Linked DNA regions of Chlorogloeopsis sp. ULAP01. The protein of the gene in region 2 binds, or shares a complex with, the protein of the main gene of each other region. Links are inferred from orthologs where the notes say so. Each region holds a gene or a part of one and is shown on either strand. Other genes may lie near its edges. The genes, in order: rpsS and rimM.

Region 1 (15,255 bases), on a different replicon or contig from region 2:
CTCAGCCCAGCTGCTTGTGCCATTTGCATAAAAGTTTCTTGAGCTGTTGGGGGTTTATCTCGACTGATCATAGAGGGCTACCTTAAGATAGTGAAGCAGGCGCTGGCTAGAGTAGGCGTACGCTTAGGTGTGCTCCCAGTTGGCTCACTCTAAAACTTCACAACTCCCACCAGCTGCCTCAATTTTGCTACGAGCTGTACCTGTGAAAGCTGCCGCCTTAACTTTGAGCGGAACGCTCAATTCCCCATCACCCAAAATTTTCAATGGACCTTTGACAGCAGTGAGAATACCTGCTTCTTTTAGAGAGGTCAATGTTACTTCTGCATTTGCTGGGAGGGAGGCTAGCTTCTCTACATTAATCGTAGTGTAATTTTTACGATTAACTAGAGGAAAGCCCTTCAACTTTGGGATGCGGCGGTATAATGGCTGTTGACCACCTTCAAAACCAGGCCTGGTGCCGCCACCAGATCTAGCTTTTTGACCACGCATACCTTTACCGGCACTAGCACCCTGACCAGCAGATACACCACGACCTAGACGACGAGGTCGTTTTTTTGAGCCTTTTTGAGGACGAACATCGTTTAATCTCATAATCAAAGCTTTTCGTAAGAGAATAATTTTAGTTTGCTAATAGCTAACAGCTAATGGCACATAACAATTAGCAATTAGCATTTAGCTATTAAATGTAAAGATTTTCTACAGAAACACCCCTGTCTTCAGCAACTTCTGAGAAAGTCCGCAGGGTGGTAAGGGCATTGATTGCAGCTCTTGCGTTGTTGAGAGGGTTATTAGAGCCGAGTTGTTTAGCTAAGATATTACGAATGCCTGCCAACTCCAGCACAGTACGAACAGCACCACCGGCAATTACACCAGTCCCAGGAGCGGCTGGACGCATCATTACCTTTGCACCGCCACCCATGCCATTAATGGGGTGGGGAATAGAGTTGGATTTAGTAATAGGGATGTCAATTAAGTGTTTTTTGCCGTCGGCTACACCTTTTTTCACGGCACCAATTACATCCGAGGCTTTACCTACTCCCACACCAACTTGACCGCGCTCATTACCGACGACCACGATCGCGCGGAAGCTAAGTTTCTTACCTCCTTTTACTACTTTACTGACTCGGCGGATCTGAATAACCCGCTCTTGCCAGTTAGTTTCTTCTTTTTTTGCGCGGTTAGCTTTACGACGATTTGTTGCCATGTTTCGATAGTCCTTTGTCCTTTGTCATTTGTCACTTGTCCTTTGCCATTCGTCATTTATTGCTAATGACTACTAACTAATGACCAATGACTAGTGTTTAGAAATCTAACCCAGCCTCACGTGCTGCTTCAGCTAGTGCTTTGACTCGACCATGATAAAGATTGCCACCGCGATCAAAGACTACTTTTGAGATGCCTTTTTCTAGTGATCGTTGAGCTATCAATTTACCAACTTCGGTAGAAGCTTGACAGTTTTTACCTGAGCCGAGTTTGGATTTCAATTCAGGTTCAACAGAAGAGGCTGCCACTAAAGTATGATGACTAGTATCATCAATTACTTGAGCATAAATATGCTGGTGTGAACGAAACACTGCTAACCGTGGACGTTCCGTAGAACCGTTTACTTTGCCGCGTATGCGCCGATGGCGACGCTGTCTTGATTCTATACGAGTAAGCTTCATATTTATTTCTTACCACCTTTACCAGTCTTACCAGCTTTGCGTCTAACTGCTTCGCCGGAGTAACGAATACCTTTGCCTTTGTAGGGTTCTGGTGGACGAACGGCACGAATTTTGGCTGCCGTGTTGCCTACCACTTCTTTGTCATAGCCGCTGACAATAACATTGGTGTTATTTTCAACTGCAAAGTTAACTCCTTCTGGTGGTGCAATCTGCACTTGATGGCTATAACCCATATTTAAAACGAGGGTACGACCTTGGACTTGAGCCCGGTAACCAACTCCTTGAATCTCCAAACGTCGTTCAAAGCCTTTGGAAACTCCTTCAACCATATTGGCAACCAAGGTACGGGACAATCCGTGCATTTGCCTTGAGGTGCGTGAATCATCTCGACGGCTAACCGTCAAGATTTCCCCTTCTTGGGAAACTATTACATGATTGGGAAGCTCGCGAGAAAGCTCACCTTTTGGCCCTTTGACACTAACTTTGGTGCCATCAACTGTCACTTGCACTTTTGCAGGGACTGTGATTGGGCGTTTACCAATTCGAGACATAACCTTTTGTCCTTTGTTGTTTGTCGTTTGTTATTTGTCTTTTGTCTTTAGCTAATTACAAATGACAAATGACTAAATGACTACCAGACGTAGCAAAGTACTTCGCCACCCAAATTCTGACGCCGTGCTTCCCGATCGGTCATGATGCCACTGGAAGTCGAAATAATGGCAATGCCAATACCACCTAATACCCGTGGTAATTCCTTTTTGTTGGAGTAAACACGCAAGCCTGGTTTGCTGATTCGCTTGAGGGCAGTAATAATTGGTTGGCGATTTTTACCCTTATACTTAAGGGAAATCACCAAGTTACGTTTTACTCCTTCGCCTGATTCTTCGTATTCACCAATGAATCCTTCTTCTCGAAGGACTTTGGCTATACTACGGGTCATTTTTGTGGATGGCACTTGTGTAGTTTGATGCCTCGCTAAATTAGCATTGCGGAGGCGCGTCAACATATCAGCAATAGTGTCGTTTGTTGCCATCGTTTCCTCTATAAATGAATTTATTGATCCCGAAAGGGCATTCCCATTTCTTTTAGTAAGGCGCGACCTTCTTCGTCAGTGTTAGCTGTAGTGATGATGGAAATATCCATCCCTCGGATTTGGTCAATACTGTCGTACTCGACTTCTGGAAAAATCAACTGCTCTCTGACGCCAAGAGTATAGTTACCACGACCGTCAAAGCTCTTGGGGCTGACACCACGAAAGTCACGAATTCTCGGTAAAGACAAGTTGATTAAACGGTCGAGAAAAGCATACATCCGATCGCCTCTAAGGGTGACCATGATCCCAACAGGCATACCTTGACGAATTTTAAAGCCTGCGATCGCTTTTTTTGCCCGCGTTACTACGGGTTTTTGACCGGTGATCAAGGCAATTTCACTTAAAGACGCTTCCAGAGCTTTAGCATTTTGCGCTGCTTCCCCCAAACCCCTGTTCACAGTCACTTTCACCAACTTTGGTACTTGATGAATATTGGTGAATTCAAACTGTTGCATCAGTTTAGGGACAATCGTTTCTTGGTATAAACTTTTTAGTCGTGTTGCCATAGTTTTTGTCCTAGTTACCCCTGGGCTTGGTCAGGGAAAAATTATTTGTTAGTTGTTAATTGTTAATTGCTAATTGTTAATTGTTCTATTAACTATTAACCATTAACCATTAACCACTTTCTATTTATCGACAATTTCTCCAGTTTTCTTGAGCATCCGAACCTTTTTGCCTTCAGCAGTGAAGGTATAACAGATGCGACTAGCAACGTTTTGCTTATTGGAGTAAAGCATGACGTTGGAACTGTGAATTGGATATTCTTGGGTGACAATTCGTCCCGATTCGCCTTCAGCTTGGGGTTTGACGTGCTTAGTCTTGATGTTGACACCTTTGACAACGACTTTACTTTCTTGGGGAAGTGCTTTGATGACTTCACCAACTTTGCCTTTGTCTTTACCGGCAATCACCTGCACAGTATCCCCAGTTTTGACGTGCATTTTGTAAAATTTGGGCTTCTCCTTCTTGCTTGGCATTAGAGCACCTCCGGAGCCAGAGAAACAATTTTAGTAAAGTTTTTGTCGCGCAATTCTCGTGCAACTGGCCCAAAGACCCTTGTTCCTCTGGGGTTGCCATCTTTGTTGATGATAACTGCGGCATTATCGTCAAAACGAATACTCATACCGCTATCCCGCTTGATATTGTGACGGGTGCGGACGATCACTGCTTCTACGACATCAGATTTTTTTACAGCCATGTTGGGCTGTGCGTCTTTGACAACAGCGATAATTCTATCGCCGACGTGACCGTAGCGACGGTTACCTGCCCCAAGGACGCGGATACACATAAGTTTACGAGCTCCGCTGTTGTCTGCAACATTAAGATAAGACTGGGGTTGAATCACAATTACTCTCCTTGGTTTTGTTAATTGCTAATTGTTAATTTTTCATTGTGATTAACCATTAGCTCTTAAGCTATTAGCTATTAACCTTTAGCTATTTTTTGTGGTGAGGATTTCTGTGACTTGCCAGCGCTTAGTCCTGCTCAGGGGTCTAGTTTCTTGAATGCGAACGCGATCGCCTATCTTGCAGCGATTCTCTTCGTCATGAGCTTTATAACGCCGGGTTTTCACCACAATTTTGCCGTACTTGGGATGGGGAGCGCGATTTTCAACGGCGACTACCACCGTTTTTTGCATTTTGTCGCTCACTACCAAGCCAACTCTTTCTTTTACTGCCATACTTTCTTACTCTTGTTCTTTAGCAGGTTGACTTGTTGCCCGCTTGCGCTCTGCTTCTACCGTCATTAATTGGGCAAGGCGGTGTCGGGCGTGTCGAAACTGATGAGGTTTTTCTAATTGTCTTGTCGCTTTTTGCAATCGCAACTGAAATAACTGCTTTTTGACAGCAAGAATTTCCTCTGCCAATTGTTCGTCAGTTAATTCTCTTGCTTCTGAAATTTTGGGAAGAGGCATAACCTACTCCTGCGTCTCCTGTTCAGAGCGTGAAATGAACTTAGTTTTAATCGGCAGCTTATAAGCAGCCAAGCGCATGGCTTCACGGGCAGTAGCTTCTGGTACACCCGCGATCTCAAATAATATTCGTCCTGGCTTTACTACTGCTACCCAGTATTCAGGCGAACCTTTACCGGAACCCATCCGGGTTTCAGCAGCACGCATTGTTACAGGCTTATCTGGAAAAATGCGAATCCAGATTTTACCACCTCTACGGATGTAACGGGTCATTGCCCGACGAGAGGCTTCTATTTGGCGGGCGGTGATCCAAGCAGGTTCTTGAGCTTGGAGGGCAAAATCACCAAAGTTCAGGGAGTTGCCTGCGGTGGCAAGACCTTTCATTCGTCCGCGTTGCTGTTTGCGGAATTTTGTTCTTCTAGGACTTAGCATGATTAGGTACTAGGGACTAGTGATTGGGGATTAGGGATTGGGGATTAGGAATGAATTTGGAGCAGGGATTGGAAACTTGCATTTTGCCCAGTCACCAGTACCTAATCCCCAGTTCCTTTTTTATCCTTCATTTGAGCGGTCTTCAAATTGCTGACGACGGCGCTGTTGTTGACGACGACGTGGTTCGCGCTCCCGTGTTGTTGCTGGAGGAGGCGTTTCTTCTTGTCCGGGAATAATTTCTCCCTTAAATACCCAAACCTTGATACCGAGAATACCGTAGACAGTTTTTGCCGTACAGTAAGCGTAATCAATATCGGCTCGTAAAGTATGTAGAGGTACTCTACCTTCACGAGTCCACTCAGTCCGAGCAATTTCTGCGCCGTTCAAACGACCACTAACTTGCACTTTGATGCCTTGTACTCCAGCCCGTTGAGCGCGCTGGATGGCTTGCCTTACTACTCGTCGGAAGGAAACCCGGCGTTCTAGCTGTTGAGCGATATACTCAGCAATTAAGTAGGCATCAGCATCAACGCGTTGCACTTCAACGACGTTGATCCGAATTTGACGATGGCTACCCAACAGTTGTTGAAGTCCATTTCGTAATGCTTCGATGCCTTGTCCACCTCGACCTACAACCACACCAGGTCGAGCTGTGCGTACTTCGAGATCGATTTGATCTGCTTTACGCTCAACCCGCACTTCAGAAATGCCAGCGTTGTTTTGAGCGTATCTGCCCAGCTTTTCTTCAATAAAATTACGAAGTTTGTGGTCTTCTTGTAAAAGTTCTGGATAACGGCTTGGGTCGGCAAACCAACGAGATTGGTGTTCTTGGGTAATTCCCAAGCGAAAACCAACTGGATGTATCTTCTGTCCCACGAATGCTTCCTCTAAAAATTTCTTTTTGTACGCAATTATCTTCGTGTAGATGTGTTTTGTTTGTTTATTGAGCTGCTGCTCCCGGAGCTACAGCCACAGTGATATGACACGTTGGTTTGCGGATTTGGTACGCACGTCCCTGTGCTCTTGGCTGGAAGCGTTTTAGGACTGGGCCTTGATCTGCATAAGCTTTAGTGATAACCAGTTCAGCACGATCTAGTCCGGCATTATGCTCGGCATTAGCAGCAGCACTTCTGATCAGCGTTAGGACTGGTTCACAGGCTCGATAGGGCATGAATTCCAGAATAATCAGTGCTTCTCGATATGAACGTCCGCGAATTTGGTCAAGTACTCGCCGTACTTTGTAGGGAGACATACGTACATAACGGGCGATCGCCTTTACTTCATTAGTAGTATCATTAGCCATAGTTTTCTCCTGTGTAGGGACTAGAGACTAGGGATTAGGGACTAGGAAAATTACTAGACTCTAGCCTAAGCCTCCCTAACTCCTTTTATCTCCCTGCTTTTTTATCCTTGGCGTGACCTCTAAAGGTGCGTGTAGGAGCAAACTCGCCCAGTTTGTGTCCTACCATTTGGTCGCTCACGAAAACGGGTACGTGCTGACGTCCGTTGTGAACTGCGATGGTGTGACCTACCATTTCAGGCAGAATTGTCGAAGCTCGCGACCAAGTTTTGATAACTTCTTTTTTGTTACTGGCGTTGAGCTTTTCTATTTTACTCAACAGGTGATCCGCAACGAAGGGACCTTTTTTAAGAGAACGACCCATAAGTGTAGGAATTGGTAATTAGTGATTGATAAAAGCTAGTTGCTAATAGCTGATAGCTATTAGCTATTAACATTAACTTTCACGACCGCCACGACCCCGTTTAGAAGATTTGCGGCGACGACGCACAATCAACTTGCTACTTGGTTTTTTGGGTTTGCGAGTCTTCATACCCAATGCTGGTTTACCCCAAGGTGTGACAGGGCCGGATCTACCAATAGGTGCTCGTCCTTCACCACCACCGTGGGGGTGGTCAACTGGGTTCATGACGCTACCTCTAACATGAGGACGGCGTCCTTTCCAACGAGTTCTACCTGCTTTACCCAAGCTCAAGTTTCTGGCATCTAGGTTACCCACTTGTCCAATGGTGGCATAACACTCCCGCCTTACCATCCGGACTTCTCCTGAAGGCAATTTCAAGCTCACGTAGTTACCTTCTTTGGCTACTACTTGAGCACTTGCTCCGGCAGAGCGAACGATTTGACCACCTTTGCCTGCAGTTAACTCCACATTGTGAACATTTGTACCCAAGGGGATGTTAGCCAGTGGTAAGGCATTCCCATTTTCAATGGGAGAATTTGGGCCAGCAATCACTGTTGTGCCAACTTTTAAGCCGTTGGGCTGAAGGATGTAACGCTTCTCGCCGTCTTGATAATGCAAAAGAGCAATGCGTGCGTTACGGTTGGGATCGTATTCAATTGCCGCGACTTTGGCGGGAATATTACGCTTATCGCGTTTAAAGTCGATGAGCCGGTAAAGTTTCTTGTGTCCGCCACCCCGGAAACGACTGGTAATACGCCCTTGGTTATTTCGACCTTTGCGACGATGTTTATATACAGTTAAAGATTTTTCCGGCTCGGTCTTGGTAATTTCTGCAAAGTCGGAAATTGTGACTTGGCGAGTACTGGGGGTATAAGGGCGATAAGAACGAGTACCCATCTTGTTTTAAACCTCTGGGAATAGAACTTGTCTAATCTTCTCTTCATCCCTAGCCGCCACTGTGACAATGGCTCGCTTGTATTGGGGTTTATAACCAATAAATCGACCAACGCGCTTTTTTTTACGAGGTAGATTTGTGGTATTCACCTGTGTGACTTTAACGTCAAACAGACTTTCTATTGCCGCTTTGATTTCTGGCTTTGTCGCTTTTGGAGTGACTTCAAAAGTATATTTGTTCTGCTCCATCAGCATGGTTGCCCGTTCGGTAACGATGGGGCGACGTATTAAATCAGGAAGTTTGCGGGGGTCAAACTTAGTCACTGTAGACCTCCTGAATTTTTTCTAGGGCTGATGCTGTAACTACGATCTTGTCAGCGTGCAGCAAATCGTAAACATTGAGCTGATCAGCAGCAATTAGCTTTAAATTCTCAATATTGCGGGCTGACAAGTATACGTTTTCGCTCCGCTCAGACATTATTAATAAAGTTTTTTGTTCTGGTTCGGAACCCCAACGAGCGATCGCCGACACTAATTCTTTTGTCTTAGGACGTGCTAGCTGTTCGCTAAAATCTTCTACCACAATCAAGTCATCAACACGACTGCTAAAAGCCGTTCGCAGTGCCAGACGCCGTTCTTTGCGGTTCATTTTCAGGTTATATTCCCTGGGTTTTGGCCCAAAGATGACACCACCACCACGCCACAATGGTGAGCGAATAGAACCCGCACGCGCCCGACCGGTACCTTTTTGCCGCCAAGGTTTACGACCGCCGCCTCTGACTTCAGAACGGGTTTTCGTACTAGCATTTCCTTGGCGAGCGTTGGTCAATTGTCTAACCAAGGCTCGATGCACAACATGAGCCGCTGTTTCTTCTTTGGCAACCCGCAACTCAAAGCTTTTCTGCCCGACTTGCTCTCCTTGCCAATTTTTGACTACACATTCAACCATTTTCGTGTCCTTTGTTCTTTGTCATTTGTCCTTGGTAGTTTTTCTCTACTAATGGCCAATGACTAAATGACTACTTACCAACTTTCTTCGCAGGCACAATATTTAGTAAGGTTCCTGGTTTGCCAGGAACGGCTCCCTTGATTAGTAATATGTTGCGTTCCGGGTCTACTCGCACCACAGTCAGTTTACGAACTGTGACACGGCTACCTCCCAAACGACCCGGCGCCCGCTTACCTGGATAGACACGACCGGGTGTTGTCCCAGCACCTGTAGAACCAGGTGCTCTGTGATTTTTAGAACCGTGCGACATAGGCCCACGACCGAAGTTGTTGCGTTTTTGATTACCAGCAAAACCACGACCAATACTATTGCCTATGACATCTACAATCTGACCTGCGCTAAAAATATCTGCCTTAATTTCTTGACCTAGTGAATAATCGCCAGAATTATCTATGCGATATTCGTGCAAGTGACGTAATGCTGGAGCAGATGATTTAGCTAAGTGACCTAATAGCGGTTTATTTAGCGCTTTTGGCTTTACTTCACCATAGCCGATTTGAATGGCAAAGTAACCGTCGGTCTGTTTTGTTTTGACTTGGGTAACTGTACATGGCCCTGCTTGGATAACGGTGACAGGAATAGCTACTCCTTCATCGCTAAAGACTTGGGTCATGCCCAGTTTCGTGCCGAGAATACCTACAGACACAGTTACTGGCTCCTTTTTACTTGTTTCCTTGGAAATTGGATTCTTCAGAAAGCTGGTATAGGCGTCTTTAAGACGATTTACCGCTTACTACGGTACCTCCTAACGAAGTCAGGAACAGCCTAGGTAATGGGCTTCCAACTTCTGGGTTTTTCACCAAGCGTCCGTACTATTTGGTGAATCCATAATTGAGTTTCACTCATTCCTCACCAGAACAGCCAAAAATTCCTTCTTATTCAGAAGGAGTCATTTTTGGATTTTGTGCAAGGCTTTAAGAGCTTTGCGCTTTGTGCAGCAATACTTTGTTACTTAAGCAATTGCTCTGGCACTTCTGGTTGTAGTAGGACTTAGGCAGCGACTTGCCCAGTATCCATTGACTAAGACTAATGCAATGCTATAAACCAACATTACTGCTTAGTTTCTACTTGTTTCCTTAAACTATACGCTTAAGGGCTTACCTGTTTTTCTCAGGGCTGAGAGAGTGAACGTTTTTGACTGCTCAGGGCTGGCTTGAGTTTATAACTCACTCTGCCCTCTTAAGTTAACCTTAAGGCTTATATAGTCTACCAGCCTATTGTCCACTATAGCTAGCCATTTTGGTTTGGAATTTAGCTAAGGACAACAGGATTGCACACTAAATAATTGGCCACAATCCAGTAGTATAGATCAAATATTTATTTTTGTCTAGAAAAATTTTACATTTATATTTTCAGTAGAGAAGCAGCAAGAGGGGAGTAGGGGAGGTGGGGACACGGAGACATGGGGAAGGGGAGAGTAATAAACCACTAACCAATTGACTAAATGACTAATGTGTTGATGAGGCTAATTTAGCTTATAAGTTAATTGTGTAACTTAATGTAACAGCAAACGGTAAATAATAGAAGTATCTAGGTGGGATAGGACAAAAATCTATGGCACTAATTACCACTGGTAACACTTTAATTCGCGATCTGGAAAAACATGGCGCTCTTGGTGTATACGTACCTCTAGAAGGAGGGTTTGAAGGTCGGTATAGACGGCGACTGCGTGCGGCTGGCTATGTCACTCTGCACATGACTGCTAAGGGACTGGGAGATGTTTCTGCCTATCTCACAGGGGTTCATGGTGTTAGACCTCCGCATCTTGGCAAAAAAAGTACTGCTAGTGGAGCGGCAGTAGGTTACGTATATTACGTACCCCCCATTGTCAATTATCAGCTCGAACAGCTACCACCTAAATCAAAGGGACTAGTGTTGTGGATCATTGAAGGGCATATTCTTTCTGATGAGGAAGTTGAGTATTTAGCTAATTTGCCCAAACTAGAACCACGAGTCAAAGTGGTGATTGAGAGGGGTGGCGATCGCGCTTTCCGGTGGATGCCACTGGAAAAGACTCTGTTAGCTAGTTAATCATTGGTCATTAGTCTTTTGTCATTGCTGTTTTCGTAATGACAAAGGACTATTGGCTTTAGTGCATTAGCTCTCCTACTAATCAAAATTGGTAGCGGATTTCTCCCCTAATTGTATTATCGATAACGTTTTCTAGCCCGATCACTGTCTCATAATCAATTGCACCTGTAAAATTTTCCGAAAACACTATCTGCGCTCCTGTAGCTAATTTAAAGTAATTGCGATCGGGTTCATTTGTTTTTGCACGCATGGGTATACCGGGTTGGGTAACGAGTTCCGTAGTGACATTGCGGCTGTTTTCAGCAAATTGATGTTCGTAACTGGCGCGAACATTGGGTATGACGGTGCCAATCCCAGTTCTTAATACTAATGCTGCTTGAGTACCGATGCTTAAGATAAATGACTCTGCTTGTTGATCGTCTACTTTCATATTTAAGCTGCCAGCTTCTTTTTCTGTGTAGCTGTCAATGCTGACGCGATCATATCGCAAACCAACAGTTGGTCCATAGGAAACACTGCCCGATTTAGCAATATAACCACTATTTAAATTAACGGAAAACTGCCTGCCTTCAGTGTTAGCAGTCGCTCTACGATTGTTGAAGTTGATTGTACGTTTTATATCAAATTCATTACCACCATAGCTAATTGCAGCGTTGCTGTAAAAGTTTTTTTGGGCATAGTTACTATACACAGATATGGCATAACTATTTACTTCAATATCACCCTTATTTTTACGCAATTCATTATCATTATTTACAACGCCTAATGCAGTTCCCACAGAAAGTTGATCTGTAATATAATAATCAAAGCCTGCTGTCACACCTGAAGTTGTAGAATTATAATCTATATTTTGATTATTAGAATTTTTATTAGCAAAATTAACGTCACCGTTGAGGAAAACAGCTAAACGGTTTGCTGATGGTTTGACAGAAGTATTTCGTAATGCCAGAAGACGAGCATCAATTAGCTGTACTTGTCTTTTAGCAACATTTAAGGCAATGTCTGCTTGGGGAAGAATATCTTGAGGCGCATTTAGCACCGCAACTGTATATTCTGCTATCAGTTGATGCCCGCGAGCTGTAGGATGAATCCCATCCCAAAACAAATATTGATCTGGATTTGAACAAAGTGTACCTACAGCTTGATTAAAACAACGCTCTGTGACATTTGTGTAACCATACTTCGCAGGTTCAGCTAATATTTCATTAACTAAGGCATTAACATCTAAAGGAATAATATTAACGTTACGGTTTTTTGCTATCTCTTGGAGGGCAAGATTTAAGTTGTTGTTATGACTGTTGGTTAGGGCGGTAGTAGTGGAAGCAGTTAAGAGCGATCGCTCTTGAGGAGTTTTACCCAAGTCTGGCAAGTTAGGCACGATAATATTGCGAGCGCCTTTATTAATGAGTGTTCTGACTGCATTAGATAAGTTGTTTACTACCACTTGCGTGTCGGTTGCTCTTTTTTCTGTTGGCTCAATTAAATAATCGTTAGCGCCTGCCCATAAGATAAAAAGAGCATCGGAACTAGGTTTTCCGGGTATGGAAGTAAAGCTGTCAAGTTGATCTGGCAAAGATGGCAGTGGTATTTTTAGTGTTTCACTCAGAGCATTATTATTACCTGATGTAGAACCACCGATCGCAAAGTTATTAGTAGCATTAGCATCTAATTTTAAATCAGAACTTAGTATTTCTACCCAAACTGGGCCGTTAGAGAAACGCCCCCGAAAGTAGGGAGGACTTAGTGGAAATATGCCTCCTGTTAATCTAAACAAGTTGCCATTATCGGATAGACTATCACCAAAGATAAAAAGCTGATTGTAATCATCTGCTAAGGCTTTAAAAGGGATAAGGGCTGGGATTAAAGAAAGTGCAATGCTTATATTTTTTACTGTAATTTTTGTCATATAGATTTGCATAATTTTGTCTGTAATTGTAATGAAGATAAAATCATAATGCCAAGTTTAATTTATGAAAGTTATGCAAAAAATCATGTTTTTTCTATAGAAATAGATGTGATTAATTTCATGACTTTAGCAGGTAGATATCATTTGCTACATTAGAATCTACCGCTTGATTTCTGTTAGAGAATTGAAAGATAACAACTTATCTGACTAAGACTTGATAAAATGAAAAGTTAAAATGTTAAAAATCAAACAAAGCTGATGTCATATTTGAATATGACATAGACTAATAAATATATATTCAGCTTGAGAAACTAGATAGGAAATTTATAAAGTAAACATAAACCATAGTTAGCGAATATTAGAGAGTTGAGATATATAGAACTCATACTTATTTTTGAAAAACACTTAGGGTGTGTGATCGCAGAGCGTAACGCACCGTTTTCAAGGGTTGGGTGCGTTAGTCTAAAGTCTTGACACGGCACTACAAATACTTAATTTTTTTCAGTCATCAAACTGGATTCCTATATCTGCGGTTTTGTTTGGCAGTTGGTAGTAGGAGTGTATTTATTTATAGATTCTTCACTTGAGAGGAGTTGCCCGGAAAACTTATGCATACAGCAGTTGTGTATTTAGATGTACATGGGTAAAAATATTGCTTCCAAAAAAAAATAGAGAAATGCTGACAGAGTGATTTGGAGAGCTACTGGGCTAATAGCGATCGCATACGTGGGGATTGTGACTCAATCCAGAGGATTTTCTACCCCCGCCACACCTGCCACGAGTGCGATCGCACTTTCTTCCCTATAATTACGTCTAATCCAGCAAAGACAGCATAATTTGCAGCAACTACACAAACAATGGTTAAAAAATAAAGTTGCAGGCAATTGCACCCAATAATAGGCATACTGAATATAAGGACAGCGATTAAACCCACTTGCTGTCTAGAGATAAAGTTGATGAAATAAAAATGAGACGTAAATCCACTGGTAGAACAGCTACTACTTCTAAATCTCCTATTTTTCAATCTCCAATGTTCAACCTCACCACACTCGCCATTTTGGGAGGGGTGTTTGTTTTAGGCATTGGCATTGGTATTGCTTTTAGCTCTACAGCTACATTTACACCATCCAATGTGGCTTCCCGCGAATTTATTGACACCAAAGCACCAAACCCCGAAACTTGCGTGCAATTTGGAGCTAGCGCTATGGTTATGGACACCAGATTGTTCGTAACACTTAACCCCTTCAATGTTTATGTTTCTCAACCTACAATGCGTCCAGGATGTGTTTTGCGTACTAATAACTGGGCGATTTTAGAGCAACGCAAGCTAGTGACAAATGAACAAGTGAGAGAATGCAAAAACCGTTTGAATACCTTTGGTTATACAGGCGATTTGGGTGAAAAACCAGATATTAACTGTATATACCAGAACGATGCTGCTAAAAACTTTTTTGTCAATGAACCAGGAGCCGTTGCCCCGTCGATAGAAACGGAAAGATTCTAATCATGAGTTATGAATCATGAGTCAATAGTCAATAATAGTTTATTTTGATTTTTGATTTATCTTCTTTGATAGAACAGTACAAGCCTCCAGATTTATCCGTAGAGCCAATCCAAAATCTAAATAAAATGAGTTTGAACTAACTGCTAACTTTACTTAGTTGGGCTAGGTAGAGGTTGCCCAAATTCAATAATTTTAGAACCAGGATCAATGTGCCGATTTTTAGGAGCGGTTGGCACTGGTAAATTAGGAGTTGGAAAAAAAGGAATATTGTTCAAATTACCGGGCTGATTTGGGAAAATCGGTGGCGGAAGAACAGAGTTAGGTGTTTGAGAAGAACTATTAGGAACTAGAGGTGGTACAGTAACCAAGGGTTGTTGTGAGGAGTTATTTGTCGGTGGTGGTGGATAGTATAAATTTGGGTTTGGTGTTGTGTTATTAGAAGGTGATAGTGGGTTATATTTACCTGAATTTGGTGTGGAGTTAGTCGAAGCTGGTGAGTTGTATAAACCCGGAGTGGGGGATGAGCTACTAGGTGGAGGTGGAGACTTTTCAGGTATTAAAGATGTACTATTTCCTACTGGAAATGGACGTAAAATCCAACGTGTAGGATTTTGGCGAGATAATGCTTTTAGTTGTATGTGGTTGGGATTGAAAATAGTACCGGGTGCTAAGTCGATTACAATACGAGTTATATCTGTGTCAAATTGAGAAACACGGATGCTTGTTATAGCTCCTGAGTAGTTTTTTTGAGTAGAAACATAACCTAATTTAGTAGTTGGTAAATCAACAACAATGCGAGGAGGCTGGGAGAGATAAAAGAAGTGTGGTTGTGAAGGTGCTGATAGGCTAATTTCCAACTGGGCTACTTTTGGATCAAAGCGCCAATCTTCCAATTTGGCAATTGATTCGGCAGTACTAATGCCAGCATCAAGGGTAAAGATTGTATAAAAGGCAAATAAGTTTATCTGAAATAAATACTTGCTCCAGCACTGACAAAATAATTTATTCTTGAATTGCTTTGCCATGAGATTATCCTTTACTGGTTAAGTCAATTGAGTTTGTTTTTAATGGCTGTTTGATTACTGAGATTTTTCCCGATATTGTTGT
Region 2 (15,324 bases):
ATTGGGACTGCCTTCTGCCCTCTGCCCTCTGCCTTATTGCTAAGTGAAAAGATGGAAATTCTTCTATAATTAATAGACTGTTTGATTGCTCGTATTGTGCATAGCTTATGAATCCTGCCCTGACTAAAATCGGCGCTCAAATGTCTAACTTAACGGGCGTCAGAGCGATTATGAAAGATATTATCGAAACATTACGAGCGGGTGCAGGGCAGCAATTTATTAATTTGAGCGCTGGTAATCCGTTGATATTACCTGAAGTAGAACAGTTATGGCGAGATTGTACAGGAGAGTTACTAGCTAGCTCAGAATACGGTGAAGTCGTTTGTCGCTACGGTTCTAGTCAAGGCTATGCACCATTAATTGAAGCGATCGCCCGTGATTTTAACAGACGCTACGGTTTAAACTTGAGCGATCGCAATATCTTAATTACCCCTGGCAGTCAAAGCCTCTATTTTTATGCTGCCAATGCTTTTGGCGGTTACACTAACAACGGTGAACTCAAACAAATTGTTTTACCTCTCAGCCCAGATTACACTGGCTACGGTGGCGTTTGTTTATTTCCAGAAGCTTTAGTTGCTTACAAACCAACTCTAGATATTGACGCTACAGCCCATAGATTCAAGTATCGTCCTGACTTTAGCCAATTATCGATTACAGAAACTACGGGTTGTGTAATTTTCTCTCGCCCCAGCAATCCTACAGGCAATGTCTTAAGCGATGATGAAGTGAAAAAAATCGCTGCCCTGGCTGCACCTTATGATGTGCCAGTATTAATTGACTCCGCCTACGCGCCTCCTTTCCCAGCATTAAACTTTACCGAAATGATACCTGTGTTTGGTGATAATATTATCCACTGTATGAGTTTATCGAAGGTGGGATTGCCAGGAGAACGCATCGGTATTGCCATTGGTAACGAAAAGCTAATTCACGTGCTGGAGTGCTTTCAAACAAATTTGTGCATTCACCCATCACGCTACGGACAAGCGATCGCTGCCCGTGCTATTGATTCTGGTGCCTTGGTAGAAATTTCCGAAACCGTGATTCGTTCCTTCTATCAAAATAAATTCACGATTTTAGAAAGTACTTTAGATGCAACCATGCCTAAGGATTTACCTTGGTTTTTGCATCGCGGTGAAGGAGCAATTTTTGCTTGGTTGTGGTTGCAAGATTTACCAATAACTGACTGGGAAATTTACCAAGTACTCAAGCAAGTTGGTGTCATTGTTGTACCTGGTAGTACCTTCTTCCCCGGTTTGCAGGATGAGTGGCAGCACAAGCAGCAATGTTTGCGCATTAGCCTCACTGGTACTAATGAGGAAATCGCGACTGCAATGCAGCGTTTGGCAAAGGTGACAGAAGAAGTTTATCAGCGTAAAGCTGTGAGTGTATAGGTTCTGGAGTAAGGCATAAGGCAGATGGAGGAGGCAGAAGGAGATGAATCAACAGATAGGGAGGCAACAGAAGCAGGGAAAGCAAAAAGCTAAGAAGGAAAATAAACAACCCATCTCCCCATCTCCCCATCTCCCCATCTCCCCATCTTCCAAATTAGATGGTTGGTTAGAAATTGGCACTATTGTTGCAGCTCAAGGCTTGCGTGGGGAAGTGCGAGTTTATCCAGACTCTGATTTTCCAGAAAGATTTGAAGTGCCAGGTAAACGTTGGTTATTGCATCCTGAGCAGAATGAACCGCAACCGATAGAATTGCTGTCAGGACGTTACATCGAAGGTAAAAACTTGTACGTCGTTACCTTAGCTGGTGTAGAAAATCGAAATCGAGCAGAAGAATTGCGCGGTTGTAAGTTATTCGTGCTAGCAAGCGATCGCCCGCAATTGGCAGAAGATGAATATCACGTTCTCGATTTAATTGGTTTGCCAGTGTATATGCAGGAAACAGGAGAACTGGTTGGTAAGGTGGTAGATGTTCTGTCTGCTGGCAATGATTTGTTAGAAGTTGAGTTGCATCAGCAAAATGAGGGGGAGAAAAAAAACTCCCATCCAAAATCTAAAATTCAAAAGACTGTTTTGATTCCTTTTGTGAAAGCGATCGCGCCAGTGGTTGATTTAGAAACTGGTCGTATTGAAATTACTCCTCCTGATGGATTATTAGAGATTAATAATTAAATATATGATTTCATGAATTCATAGTGAATTATCTATAGAAAAATTCTTTGCACCATATAATTTCTAAGGAATCAAGGCTACATTACAGCCATTTTTAGATGAATATATTCTTTTAAATTTATTTTGTTAGAGCCTCAATTTTTCTAATAAGTTGGGGATTTGTTCTTTTACTTTTATAAAAACTCTACCCAAAGATATAATTTTGAAATTAAAAGGATTAGAAATACTTACAGATATTATAAAAATTAATGTAATTTTTGACATCTAGCTAAGATTATTGTAGGTAAATATTTAGTCTGCTTACTTTCCATAATGGTTATCAATACACCCCATAAATTTAAATTTCAAAAATAAATATTTAACTATTAGAACTTACGCAAAATTTCTCTAAAACCCTCTTTTCTCCGTGTTTTCTGTGCTCTCTGTGGTTGATTCTTCCGTAACTCATGCGTAAGTCCTGACTATAACAGCCACCAATATCAACTTCTGCTGAATAAGAGAAAAATTTTTCGCAAGTAAGATGATCTTAGATGCCGAAGATAAATAAACTTTCATAAAAATGAATGATTGTCATGGAGTTTGGATATGACTTTAGCAAGCCCTCCCCAAACAAAACCGTTATCAGATGAAGAATTGCGCAAAATGAACGCCTACTGGCGTGCAGCTAACTATTTAACGGTTGGACAAATTTATCTCCTCGACAACCCCCTGCTGAAAGAGCCACTGAAAATAGAACATATCAAACCTAGACTTTTAGGACACTGGGGAACAACTCCAGGACTCAACTTTCTCTACGTTCATCTCAATCGGATTATTAAGAAAGATGATCTGAACATGATTTATATTGCCGGGCCTGGCCATGGCGGCCCTGGTATAGTTGCCAATACATACTTGGAAGGCACATACAGTGAGTACTATCCTAACGTCTCTCAAGACGAAGAAGGCATGAAGCGGCTGTTCAAACAGTTTTCTTTCCCTGGTGGCATTGGCAGCCATTGCACCCCTGAAGTTCCCGGTTCTATCCATGAAGGCGGCGAACTTGGTTATTCTTTATCCCACGCTTATGGCGCTGCCTTTGATAATCCAGACTTAATTGTTGCCTGTGTTGTTGGTGATGGGGAAGCAGAAACAGGTGCTCTAGCTACTAGCTGGCATTCCAACAAGTTTCTTAATCCAGTGCATGATGGTGCAGTTCTTCCCATCCTGCACTTAAATGGGTATAAAATCGCCAACCCCACCGTGTTAGCGCGGATGAGCCGCGAAGAATTGCAAAGTTTGTTTGTTGGTTATGGCTATAAGCCCTATTACGTCGAAGGCTCCGATCCGGAAGCCATGCACCAATTGATGGCGGCAACATTAGATACAATCATCAGGGAAATTAAAGATATTCAAGAAGAAGCCCGCAATCATGGCTTTAGCAAGCGCCCCCAATGGCCGATGATTATAATGAAAAGCCCTAAAGGCTGGACAGGGCCAGAGGAAGTAGACGGGAAAAAAACAGAGGGTTTTTGGCGATCGCACCAAGTTCCCTTCGGCGAGTTAGCAAGTAAGCCAGAACACCTCAAACTATTAGAGGATTGGATGAAAAGTTACAAGCCAGAGGAACTTTTTGATGCACACGGTAAACTCAAACCAGAACTGGCAGAGCTTGCACCCAAAGGACAACGGCGCATGAGTGACAATCCCCACGCCAATGGTGGTATTCTACTGCGCGATCTAAAAATGCCCAACTTTCAAAATTACGCTGTGGATGTTCCCGAATCAGGTAAGGTTGTTGCCGAAGCTACAAAGGTGATGGGAAACTTCCTACGGGATGTATTAAAAATAAATCAAGAAAGCTTTAACTTTCGGATTTTTGGCCCAGACGAAACAAAATCCAATCGCTTGGATGCCGTATTTGAAGTTACAAATCGAACTTGGGTAGCCGAAACTCTCCCTGAAGACGAGAACTTATCTGCCGATGGACGGGTCATGGAAATACTCAGTGAAACTACTTGTCAAGGATGGTTAGAAGGCTACCTCCTTACCGGTCGTCACGGCTTCTTTTCTTGCTACGAAGCATTTATCCACATCGTAGACTCAATGTTTAACCAGCACGCCAAGTGGCTGGATACTTCCCGTGACATTCCCTGGCGCAGACCAATTGCTTCCCTCAATTATCTGCTCACTTCCCACGTTTGGCGGCAAGATCACAACGGCTTCTCTCACCAAGATCCTGGCTTTATTGATATTGTTGTCAATAAAAAAGCAGGCGTGATTAGGGTGTATCTACCCCCCGATGCCAATTGCCTGTTGTCAGTAACCGACCATTGCCTAAGAAGTCGTGACTATGTCAACGTCATCATTGCCGGAAAACAACCTGCTTTACAGTACCTTGGCATGGACGCAGCAATCAAGCACTGTACCAAAGGTATTGGTATTTGGGAATGGGCAAGTAACGATCAAGGTAGCGAACCCGATGTAGTCATGGCTTGTGCTGGCGATATTCCCACTTTGGAAACCTTGGCAGCAGTAGACATTTTGCGGCAGAACTTCCCCGATTTGAAAGTGAGGGTAGTAAACGTAGTCGATCTGATGGTATTGCAACCACCGAGCGAACATCCTCACGGTTTAAGTGATAAAGACTTCGATAGTATTTTCACTACAGATAAGCCAATTATCTTTGCCTTTCATGGCTATCCCTGGTTGATTCATCGTCTTACCTATCGCCGTACTAACCACAATAACTTGCACGTGCGCGGCTACAAAGAGGAGGGAACCACCACCACACCCTTTGATATGGTTGTCAGGAACGACTTAGACCGCTTTAATTTAGCAGATGATGTAATTGATCGAGTACCAAAGTTGGGTTATAAAGCAGCTTATGTGAAGCAGATGCTCCATGATAAGCTTATTGAGCACAAACATTACATCGCCAAGTACGGTGAAGATATACCGGAAATTCGCGACTGGAAGTGGCCCTATTAAATGGCAAAACTAGGACATTAGGAATAAACCTGGCTTTTTGAAAAAGCTGGGTTTATCAAAAATAGGATTTCTAGCACACTGCTTGAGTCTAAATTGTATCCGGGTCAATATTTAACTCCCGCAATTTCGCTGCCAAACGTTGTGCTTTTTGTTCTGCTTGTTGTGCTGTTTCTTCAGGTGTTGCTACTAGTTGACCATCTGGTGTAAAAAAACGCAATAATCCCTGATAAACTCCCAAATATAACCTTAGCTGATGACTCCACAAATATCCTTTTTCCGAAGCTTGCAGAGGTTGATATTCTCCATCTACTAAATGAAATCCTGCAAATTCTAATGTGTATGGGTCGAACCAAAAATAATCTGGCGTGCGGAAAGTATCTTGATAAATTTCTTTTTTTAAACCTTTGTCTGTATTTGCTGTTGAATCGGAAAGAATTTCTAGAATTAGATTGGGGTATTTCCCATCTTCTTCCCAAACCACCCAACTTTTACGGGTTTTACGTTCGGTTCCCAGCACTACAAAAAAGTCTGGCCCTCGGAAATGTTCTGATTTCAGTTGGCGTGGACTATAGTAAATAGTCAGGTTTCCAGCAGCATAGAAATCATTTCTGTCTCGCCACAGCCATTCTAGACATGATAAAAGTAAAATTATTTGTCGTAGATGCAGTTCGCTTTCCAAGGGAGGCTCATCACTATATAAATCACCAGGTGGAAAAATAACATCTTGGCAGATGCCTCCTTGAGAACCTAATTCTTGAGTAATAGTCATAGAATTGTTGCGGCATCAAGTAGTTATGGATTTATTTTAGCGATCGCTAGATACAATCTTAAATAAACTCATTAGCCGCCTCTGGATTTTAAGTACGTTGTTGATTTTGGTATATTGTCTGTCGGTATTTTTATGAAGTTAAAACCTAAGAATATTACAAGAATCTTAAAAGATGCCAATTAAAACCGCTTTTGTTGACTCAGGCTGTCAGGATCGGGTAAGTCAAACTTTATAGTGACTAAAGCCAAATGAATTATCCCCGCTGAAAGCAGCGTGAAGGGGAGGAAAATAACTCTTGGTAGAGTTTCAGGAATAGGAGATTATATCTTGGCTAAGTTGAAAGTAGGTATTAACGGATTTGGTCGGATTGGGCGTCTGGTGTTTCGCGCTGGCATCAATAACCCTAACATCGAATTTGTGGGTATTAATGACTTGGTGCCGCCAGATAACCTCGCTTACTTATTAAAATATGACTCCACCCACGGTATGTATAAGGGTCAGGTGGAAGCAAAAGATGACGGTATCGTTGTGAATGGGCAATTTATCCCTTGCGTATCAATTCGGAATCCGGCAGAATTGCCCTGGGGTAAATTAGGTGCAGATTACGTTGTCGAATCTACGGGACTGTTCACAGATTTTGATGGAGCGGCAAACCATATAAAGGCAGGAGCAAAGCGAGTGATAATTTCTGCTCCTACCAAAGATCCAGAAAAAGTTAAAACTCTATTGGTTGGTGTAAATCATAACTTGTTCGATCCAGCCAAAGACACTGTTGTTTCTAATGCCAGCTGTACTACTAACTGTCTTGCCCCCATTGCCAAGGTGATCAATGATAACTTTGGTTTAACTGAAGGCTTAATGACGACAGTCCACGCTATGACTGCCACCCAACCCACCGTAGATGGCCCTTCCAAAAAGGACTGGCGCGGCGGACGTGGTGCGGCGCAGAATATCATTCCCTCATCTACTGGGGCAGCAAAAGCAGTAGCGCTGGTGTTGCCAGAGTTGAAAGGCAAGTTGACAGGTATGGCATTCCGGGTTCCTACACCTGATGTCTCAGTGGTTGATTTAACCTTTAAGACAGCAAAGGCTACTAGTTATAAAGAAATCTGTGCTGCTATGAAGCAGGCTGCTGAAGGAGAATTAAAAGGTGTACTAGGATACACAGATGAGGAAGTAGTTTCCACAGATTTTCAAAGTGATTCTCGCTCTAGCATTTTTGATGCTGGTGCTGGGATTGAACTTAATTCCAACTTCTTCAAGGTTGTGGCTTGGTACGACAATGAGTGGGGCTATTCCAATCGGGTAGTTGACCTCATGTTGTCAATGGCACAGAAAGAAGGACTTTTGGAGCGCACAGCAGTAGCAGCAGTGTAATTGAGAGTAATGGTGAGCAGATCCCCAGCTTTTTGAAAAAGTCGGGGATTTTTTAACCAAAATTGCAAAATGATTTAACGAAATTGCATACGATCGCACAACCAATCTGCAAAGAAACTGCCTAGAATAGGCCAGGAGGGGAGTACTCAGGACTTTTTCCAAAATTCTTAATGTGTAATTGGTAATCAGTAATCAAGAATATTAATGAATCCCTAAATAACCAATTACTCATTACCACTAAATTTAAGCATCAATAGCATCACAGCTAAATGGTATCTGTCCTGAACCAACTACATTCAAGAGGTTAAAAATGTCGAAGAATTTACTTGAACAATTGCGAGAAATGACCGTAGTAGTCGCAGATACGGGAGATATCAAGGCAATTGAAAAGTTCAAGCCACAAGATGCGACTACCAATCCCTCCTTGATTACCGCTGCGGCACAGATGCCGGAATATCAGGAAATCGTCGATCAGACTTTACTCCAAGCAAAGAAAGATGCTGGTTCAGGAGCAAGTCAAGCGCAGATAGTTTCTGTTGCGTTTGATCGTTTGGCAGTGTCCTTTGGATTAAAGATTTTGCAGATTATCCCTGGTAGGGTGTCTACAGAAGTAGATGCACGCTTATCCTACGATGTGGAAGGAACAGTGGCTAAAGCACGGGAGTTAATTGCCCAGTACAAAGCTGCTGGAGTTTCTCGCGATCGCATTCTGATTAAAATCGCTTCGACTTGGGAAGGTATTCGCGCTGCTGAAATACTAGAAAAAGAAGGAATTCACTGCAACCTTACCTTGCTGTTTGGCTTGCATCAAGCGATCGCCTGTGCCGAAGCGAAAGTTACCCTAATTTCTCCCTTCGTCGGACGTATTCTCGACTGGTACAAAAAAGAAACCGGAAGAGATTACGCTCCAGCAGAAGATCCGGGAGTTGTTTCTGTCACAACTATCTACAACTACTACAAAAAATTCGGCTATAAAACCGAAGTTATGGGAGCTAGCTTCCGCAATATCGGCGAAATCACCGAACTCGCAGGCTGCGACTTGTTAACTATTTCTCCAGCACTTTTGGGTGAATTGCAGGCAACTGTTGGCGAACTGCCTCGCAAACTCGATCCCAAGAAAGCAGCAGGAATGGACATTGAAAAAATTTCGATGGACAAAGCTAACTTTGACAAGATGCACGCGAGCGATCGCATGGCATCAGAAAAACTAGACGAAGGTATCAAAGGTTTCACTAAGGCACTGGAAACTTTAGAACAACTATTAGCAGAAAGACTGACTAAATTAGAGGCTAAAGTTACTGTTTAATCGCAATTGCCGTATATCTCTACAATGAATGAGATTCCCCCTAGTCCTCGCAAAAAGGCTAGGGGATTTTTTAACGAAACATACTGGCACTTATTTGCATAGCTCTGTTAATAGCTTCTGCACTAGATTTCCTGGCTTGAGTCAGTGCTTGTAGGTGTGCTTGTACCAAATTAACGTTTGTTGGAGATTGGGTTAATTGTGCGTACACCCCAAGTAGCAAATCAGGATCAATGATTGGCAACCCATTAGTTTGTACATAAGGATTTCGTGTAACTATGATTACAGGATTATTCCCATAGATAATAACAGGAGGATAGGTGCAGTAGGGATTGTAAGGGCTGTATACACCCCATTGACCACCGTATAAACCGTAAGGATTACTTATGCTGAAAACACCATACTGACCACCATAAAATCCATACTGATTAAGAATTGAATTTGCTTCGTATGTGTTGCTTGATAAAACTCCTAAAAATTGCCCATCACCACCGAATAATTGAGCAATGCCATTGACATTAACCAAAAAATCTATAAGTTGCATTATTTTTGCAGTATATTATTTCATTTTTCATTTTCTAAAGAAAATATATGAGCAACATCAGTAGCAGTATTGAAAGTTTTATGAAGATAGTTAGGCATGACGATACATCAAATCACTCACTTGCAACCTTTAACACCGATGACTTCAAACGGTTTTCTGAGATTACCACGATCAATTCGCACAGCATTTCTTCAACCTTACCTTTAACAGAGATACAGTAGTCATGAAGTGACGAGAAAGCAGTAGCTAGTTATAAAAGTGGTAAAACCGTGCAATTGAAGTTCGTCTGAAGTTCGTCAGGAGGTCGAGAAGCGTTTTAATCTAGTTGGAGTGTGCGATCACCATTTAGCGAGACGAAACCAGCAAAGCAGTTATCCCTCCAGCGAAAGTTGGCTGAAAAAAAGGTAAAAGCTACAAAATAAAAGACAGATTTTTCTTCTGACTATGAAAATACTGGTACTAAATGCCGGATCGAGTAGCCAAAAAAGTTGTCTGTACGAGATCACAAGTGAAGCTCTACCTCAAGAACCACTCCAACCTCTTTGGGAAGGGAAGGTAGATTGGACTCATCATCAAGGCGTTGCAGAAATTGAGGTTAAAACCGCTACTGGAGAATCGTTGCAAGCCCAAATCTCGGCAGAGTCTCGTCCTCAAGTTATTGCCTATCTACTCGATACTCTATACAAAGGTTCTACCCAAGTCATTAATGAACTGTCAGAAATTAATGTGGTAGGACATCGTGTGGTACATGGTGGACAAGAATACCGTGAAAGTGTAGTAATTACTGAAGATGTCAAAGATGCGATCGCTCGTCTTTGCAGTCTTGCACCTGCCCACAATCCCGCAAATTTGGAAGGCATTGAGGCAGTAGAGCAACTGTTGGGAGATATCCCCCAGATAGCAGTTTTTGATACCGCTTTTCATAGCAATATGCCCGATGCAGCAGCAATCTATCCCGGCCCCTACGAGTGGGTAGAGCAAGGTATCCGTCGCTACGGTTTTCACGGTATTAGCCATCAGTATTGCGCTCAACGGGCGGCTCAAATTCTCGGTCGAGATTTAGCTTCTCTAAGAATAATCACTTGCCATCTTGGTAATGGTTGCTCTCTGGCAGCAGTTAAAAACGGTCGCAGCATAGATACGACAATGGGCTTCACCCCGCTAGATGGACTGATGATGGGCAGTCGTTCGGGTGCTGTTGATCCTGGTATTCTCATCCACTTATTGCGCCAAGATGGTTATACTGTTGATAAGTTAGATAAAATTTTAAACAAAAATTCTGGTTTACAAGGAATTTCAGGGGTGTCTAGTGATATGCGACGAATTCGCTCTAGCATCGCTCAAGGTAATTCTCGCGCTCAACTAGCTTGGGATATATACGTACATCGCTTGCAATCCTATATTGGTGCGATGATCGCGAGTTTGCGAGGACTAGATGTTTTAGTATTTACAGCTGGTGTAGGTGAAAATGCTGCTGATATTCGCGCTGGGGCTTGTGAAGCTTTTGAATTTTTGGGATTGAAACTCGATTCGCAAAAAAATATCGGCAATCCAGTAGACTCAAATATTGCCGCCCCTGACTCAACGGTGCGAGTATTGGTAATTCATACCCAAGAAGATTGGGCGATCGCAACTGAATGTTGGCAATTACTGATGTAGCTCATGTTAACGGATTTTCTTAGATATCCTGACCGAGTAAATTTATATTCCTCTAGGGAAGTTATTTGTTTATCACATCAGTCAGAAGAAAAATGGACTGCAAAGAGTGTTAAATGCTTGCTGAAATTGGAGGAAAATAGCTTAAAAATTTTCCTAACAAGTCCTAAACTTCCAGTTTCTCGCCTTTGTTTACGCTGGCAAACAGAATTTCCCGAACAATCTCGCTTTCTAGGAGATAGTTGGGAACGCAGTTATGGAGAACTAGAATGGCGAGGACTTTTCCCAGAGCGCGTCATGCCCTGGTATATGTTGATTTATGATGGCAAATTAACGCATGGATTGGGAGTAAAAACGCGATCGCGTTCTTTTTGTTTCTGGCAGACAGATGCAGAAGGAGTGAGTTTATGGTTAGATGTGCGCTGTGGTAGTGTAGGCGTTCAACTGGGAACTCGAACTCTAGAGGCAGCAACTGTCGTATTTAGAAGAGGAGAAGAAGGTGAAACTCCTTTTCAGGCAGCGCAGGCATTTTGTCAACAGTTGTGTACATCTCCCAGGCTGCCATCTCACCCTGTATATGGAGGAAATAACTGGTATCACGCCTACGGTAAAAGTTCAGCTACTCAGATTCTCGATGAAGCCAAACTAATTAGCGATTTATCTGCAAATCCAGATAATCGCCCATACATGGTTATTGATGACGGATGGCAAATCTGTCGAGAACCAGGTAATGGCGGCCCTTGGTGTATGGGAAATGCTAAATTTCCAGATATGGCAGCCTTAGCGTCACAAATTCAGGCAGTTGGTGCTAAACCAGGGCTGTGGTTTCGTCCTCTATTGACAGCAGAGTACGTGCCGCAAGAATGGAAGTTAGGAGTTCAGCGTCAAAGTCATTTGGGAATAGAATATCCCCTCGATCCTTCCCAACCAGAGGTATTGGAATTAATACGCAATGATATGCAGCGTTTTCTGGACTTGGGATATCAACTTATTAAACATGATTTTACAGCTTGGGATATTTTCGGACGCTGGGGACGGCAAACTTGGGTAAAACCTTTGGGAGCAGAATTGACTGATGATGGATGGGCATTTAGCGATCGCTCTCGTACCACAGCAGAAATAATTTTGGAACTGTACCAGGCATTACGTGAGAGCGCAGGAGATGCAATCCTCATCGGCTGTAATACAGTTAATCATTTAGGTGCAGGTTTTTTTGAACTCCAACGCATTGGAGATGATACAAGTGGTTTGGAGTGGGAACGAACTCGTCGCATGGGAATCAACTCCTTAGCATTTCGCATTCCTCAACATCAGGCATTTCATGCTGTAGATGCTGATTGTGTAGGGTTAACTCCCTTAGTACCGTGGGAAAAAAATCAAGAGTGGTTGACACTTGTTGCTCAAAGTGGAACTCCCCTCTTTGTCTCCGCAAATCCCGCTTCTATTAAAGTTGAACAACGTCAAGCCTTAGAGAGAGCTTTTACATTTGCTGCTAAGGAATTACCCCCAGCAGAACCCCTTGATTGGTTGTACAACACCTGCCCCCGACGCTGGAAACTCAATGGAGAAGAAGTGACATTTAATTGGTTTGATACAACAGGAGCCTGGGTTTTTACAGATTTGTAAAGTTTTAAGAAGGCAGAAGGCAGTCCCTATGAACTTCGTACACCACCAAGTATGAAAGAGGATTCTTTCCCCTACACCCCTAAACCCTTATACCCCTACACCCTCTTTCAAGTCAGGAGGCAGCAGGCAGAAGGGAAGAGGTTTGACTTGTTCTAGTTCTCGTTACTAGGTTACCAGGTTGAAACGAGAGGGCTGCTAGCCTCTAGAATGTTGTGACTGTTGCAATATGCTGGTACAGTGACTCCATAAAATTGTAAGTATCATCACACGCTTGAAAAAAACCTTGGCGCAATCGCTCTAGATCCGATTCACTATTCAATGTTCTCTCAATCGTATCAACTGCTTGATTAGCGTGTTCTTCTTCACCACTAGAGTCTAAATGGATTTCAAACCAAATTGTTTGCGCTAACTGTTCTGAGAATTTTGATTTGCAACTTTCTTCAATCAGATCAATTTGATACGCACCTTCTACTTCTACCCCTAATGAGTATCCCAAGGCAAAAGGAATATCACTGGTAAAACCTTTTACCATTGAATCAATAAATTGTTGTGCGACAACTGGTTCTTGAATTTGAAAACCGCAAGACTCAATAAATTCTTTTAAAATTACACAATGCATCCGTGGCCGACTTTCTTCTGCAAGCATAGTTTTTATATAATTGCGCCAAGTTTTGTCTTGGTGTGCATTTAATGCTTGGCGTAAAACGATCCAAAAGAAGCCATGACAGGAAGCATGATAATAATCATTAAAAAAGATTTCAAATCCTTGTGTAGATAAGTCTTGACTAAGAAGCTTTGAATACATCCGATTCGTTAATACTGGATGCTCCTGAATCGCAAAACGGTGTATTTCATCGATAATATCTGATTTAGCAACTCTCTTCTTGGCTTTAATTCTTTTATCCAAAATTTCCGCCATTTTTTTAGAGCTTGAAAAGTTGACTTTAGCTAGGTCAGTTGCATTATTATTAAACGAAAGAGATTGCAAATCCAGATAAGTTATCGATTGCATATAAGTCAGTTGTGTCATACTAATTTACTTAGAAAAACACTCAAAATTGCACAGCAATACCATCAAATTAATTACAATTTGAAGTCGCTGTGTTATGGTGTTTAACTTGATTTTTTGTCTAGAAAAATCATCTGTTGCATTATTATTTAATTTTTTCTTCAAAATCTATCCGTAATTACCTAGATTTGTCAAAAATATTGGGTAATAAATATAACTATGTAAAATTATGTACACAGTATTTATGTTGAGTAACAAATTTGTGTAAAGATTAACAGTAATTTAGTAATATTACAGTATGCTTTTAAAACTTAGATTTTATTGATTTAGATTTAGACTACGTTACAATTAGCAACCTATTGTGATGTTAGTAAACTAAAATTTTAATCATTTTTTAAACATTAAAAAATAATTTATTTTATCGTTTATGTATTAAAAAAACTGAAGGTTCAAGTATAATTACGTACTTGTCATGATTACCTGACTTTTCTGTAACTTAACAGTCTTGCTTATTTACCTACTTAAGAAATATCCGTAATACTAACTACAGCTAGGTCATGATGGTTGGGAAACTTGGAATAGTCTTTTGGTAAAGACTTTACAATTCAAAATAGGTATCTGCTAGAAATTACGCAAATTATGATTTTTATACCATTTGGCTGATGATTGCTTAAACATCACCCGTAAGTAGTAAATATATTAAGCAAGTAAATATACTTAGAATAAGAGATTGACAAATCGACCAAATTAATATTTTTTGGGATTAGGGGCTAAAAGCTTGAGACTAAGCCGCTCCCCTAAATCAATTGCAAATAACTAAAAATTTTTCTTGCTAAAGGCTCAAAACCATCGCCGAATTCTGCTGGATAGTGTTGTACTGCCCAGAAGGCTCTGCCATTGTATTCACCAACAAAGACACTGCCAACGATATTGCGATCGCCTTGTTGCCGAAAGACTATTTTTTCTGTTGCCCAAGGATATAAATCCTCTTGAGCTTGAGAACGGTTAGTTACTTGCCATTTATTGATGGCAAATAAACCATTATTTCCCAATAATCTTTCTGTTGTCTGTTGCAAAGTTAACTTTTCACCAGGAAAGAAAAACTGTACGTATACGTTTTTATTGGGTTTACAATCAGGTTGAAGCCAATAAAACCATACTGCTGTTCCCTCCCCGGAACTAACTGTTTGATCTACAAAACGATTGGCTGGTACATAGGTTGTAAAGGGTAAACCTGCTCTTTTGTAGAGGTTGAGCGTAATTTTCTGTTTTTCTCCTTCTACATTAATGGTGTCAGTAATTGTATTTGCTCTCGGCTGGACTATTGGTAGAGTAGAAGTTGGTGTGGGATTTGGATTCACTTGCACCGTACAGCCATTGCTAAAGATGAGTGCGATCGCACTCATAATAGAAAAAATCTTATTCATAATTTTGATGCTTTTTTAGCATTACTATTTCAGCAACGTCGCAAAAGTACAAGCCAAATCATAAACAGCCTCAAAGGCAAAGGAATAGTTGTAGGCAAATCTGCGATCGCCCTGCGAGTAAAAGTATGTTCAGGACTAATTGCACCGATTATTAGTTCGCGCTCTTGTAAAACAAACTCTCTAGAAAAAGGGGATTCAGCTTTTAGCTCGTATTTGGTATCAGCATAGTTAATTTCAAACATTCTTGCAAAGGGATTAGGTTTCACAGCCCAGGCAATACGTTCACCGTTTTGTTCTAGAAAAAAAATTGCACTTACTGGAGTTTCACGGTAAGCTACATAGCAAGAATTTGAAATAAAAAATTGACCAGCTTCTCCCCAAGCTGAAAATTCGATACTTCCAATAGCTAAATTATCCTCTACAACGTCACAATTCCAAGTAAACCAATTTTTTGGAGTCGTCTTGAGCACTCTTGCCTCCCAAATTTTATTTATGATGGACTTTTTTGCTGTTCATTAGTCCTCA

The links.
Region 1: the proteins of rimM (region 2) and rpsS are in contact, whole or in part, in a crystal structure (PDB 3A1P), measured with the Thermus thermophilus proteins. The link is inferred for Chlorogloeopsis sp. ULAP01 from one-to-one orthologs. Residues at the interface, in WP_008632437.1 of Thermus thermophilus: Val4, Glu5, Ile6, Gly7, Arg8, Arg22, Gly23, Glu24, Val26, Leu84, Glu85, Glu86, Gly87, Arg88, Tyr89, Tyr90, Tyr91, Phe92, Leu94, Asp111, Ile112, Leu113, Asp114, Ala115, Gly116, Ala117, Gln118, Asp119, Val120, Ile122; in WP_011173711.1 of Thermus thermophilus: Lys28, Arg29, Leu30, Lys32, Thr48, Gln56, His57, Val58, Pro59, Val60, Tyr61, Thr63, Met66, Glu73, Phe74, Pro76, Thr77, Arg78, Arg81, His83, Gly84, Lys85, Glu86, Ala87, Lys88, Ala89, Thr90, Lys91, Lys92, Lys93.

The regions. Positions count from the first base shown.
Region 1 is NZ_JAUDRH010000007.1:256,397-271,651, reverse strand. The notes cover bases 5,128-8,056. They hold rpsS (30S ribosomal protein S19), read right to left. Parts: upstream 6,766-8,056; coding sequence 6,490-6,765; downstream 5,128-6,489. Other genes in these bases: rplD (50S ribosomal protein L4), read right to left, coding at 8,015-8,056; QUB80_RS15940 (50S ribosomal protein L23), read right to left, coding at 7,708-8,022; rplB (50S ribosomal protein L2), read right to left, coding at 6,838-7,701; rplV (50S ribosomal protein L22), read right to left, coding at 6,042-6,404; rpsC (30S ribosomal protein S3), read right to left, coding at 5,222-5,977. In the rest of the region: preprotein translocase subunit SecY, read right to left, coding at 1-71; rplO (50S ribosomal protein L15), read right to left, coding at 145-591; rpsE (30S ribosomal protein S5), read right to left, coding at 680-1,204; rplR (50S ribosomal protein L18), read right to left, coding at 1,302-1,664; rplF (50S ribosomal protein L6), read right to left, coding at 1,667-2,215; rpsH (30S ribosomal protein S8), read right to left, coding at 2,296-2,697; rplE (50S ribosomal protein L5), read right to left, coding at 2,718-3,263; rplX (50S ribosomal protein L24), read right to left, coding at 3,384-3,734; rplN (50S ribosomal protein L14), read right to left, coding at 3,734-4,102; rpsQ (30S ribosomal protein S17), read right to left, coding at 4,190-4,438; rpmC (50S ribosomal protein L29), read right to left, coding at 4,445-4,672; rplP (50S ribosomal protein L16), read right to left, coding at 4,676-5,101; more of rplD, read right to left, coding at 8,057-8,647; rplC (50S ribosomal protein L3), read right to left, coding at 8,718-9,353; QUB80_RS15925 (NAD(P)H-quinone oxidoreductase subunit N), read left to right, coding at 10,262-10,738; QUB80_RS15920 (autotransporter domain-containing protein), read right to left, coding at 10,821-12,644; and 3 more genes. UniProt on the Escherichia coli protein: In the E.coli 70S ribosome in the initiation state it has been modeled to contact the 23S rRNA of the 50S subunit forming part of bridge B1a; this bridge is broken in the model with bound EF-G.
Region 2 is NZ_JAUDRH010000003.1:161,643-176,966, reverse strand. Bases 280-3,277 are described here. They hold rimM (ribosome maturation factor RimM), read left to right. Parts: upstream 280-1,434; coding sequence 1,435-2,121; downstream 2,122-3,277. Other genes in these bases: QUB80_RS07040 (phosphoketolase family protein), read left to right, coding at 2,707-3,277; QUB80_RS07050 (valine--pyruvate transaminase), read left to right, coding at 280-1,391. Outside these bases: QUB80_RS07055 (hypothetical protein), read right to left, coding at 1-2; more of QUB80_RS07050, read left to right, coding at 108-279; more of QUB80_RS07040, read left to right, coding at 3,278-5,088; QUB80_RS07035 (Uma2 family endonuclease), read right to left, coding at 5,177-5,857; gap (type I glyceraldehyde-3-phosphate dehydrogenase), read left to right, coding at 6,185-7,234; QUB80_RS07025 (transaldolase), read left to right, coding at 7,545-8,540; QUB80_RS07020 (hypothetical protein), read right to left, coding at 8,611-9,081; QUB80_RS07015 (acetate kinase), read left to right, coding at 9,526-10,740; QUB80_RS07010 (alpha-amylase family protein), read left to right, coding at 10,858-12,363; QUB80_RS07005 (hypothetical protein), read right to left, coding at 12,566-13,393; QUB80_RS07000 (hypothetical protein), read right to left, coding at 14,170-14,799; QUB80_RS06995 (hypothetical protein), read right to left, coding at 14,829-15,269. UniProt on the Escherichia coli protein: One of at least 4 proteins (Era, RbfA, RimM and RsgA/YjeQ) that assist in the late assembly stage of the 30S ribosomal subunit.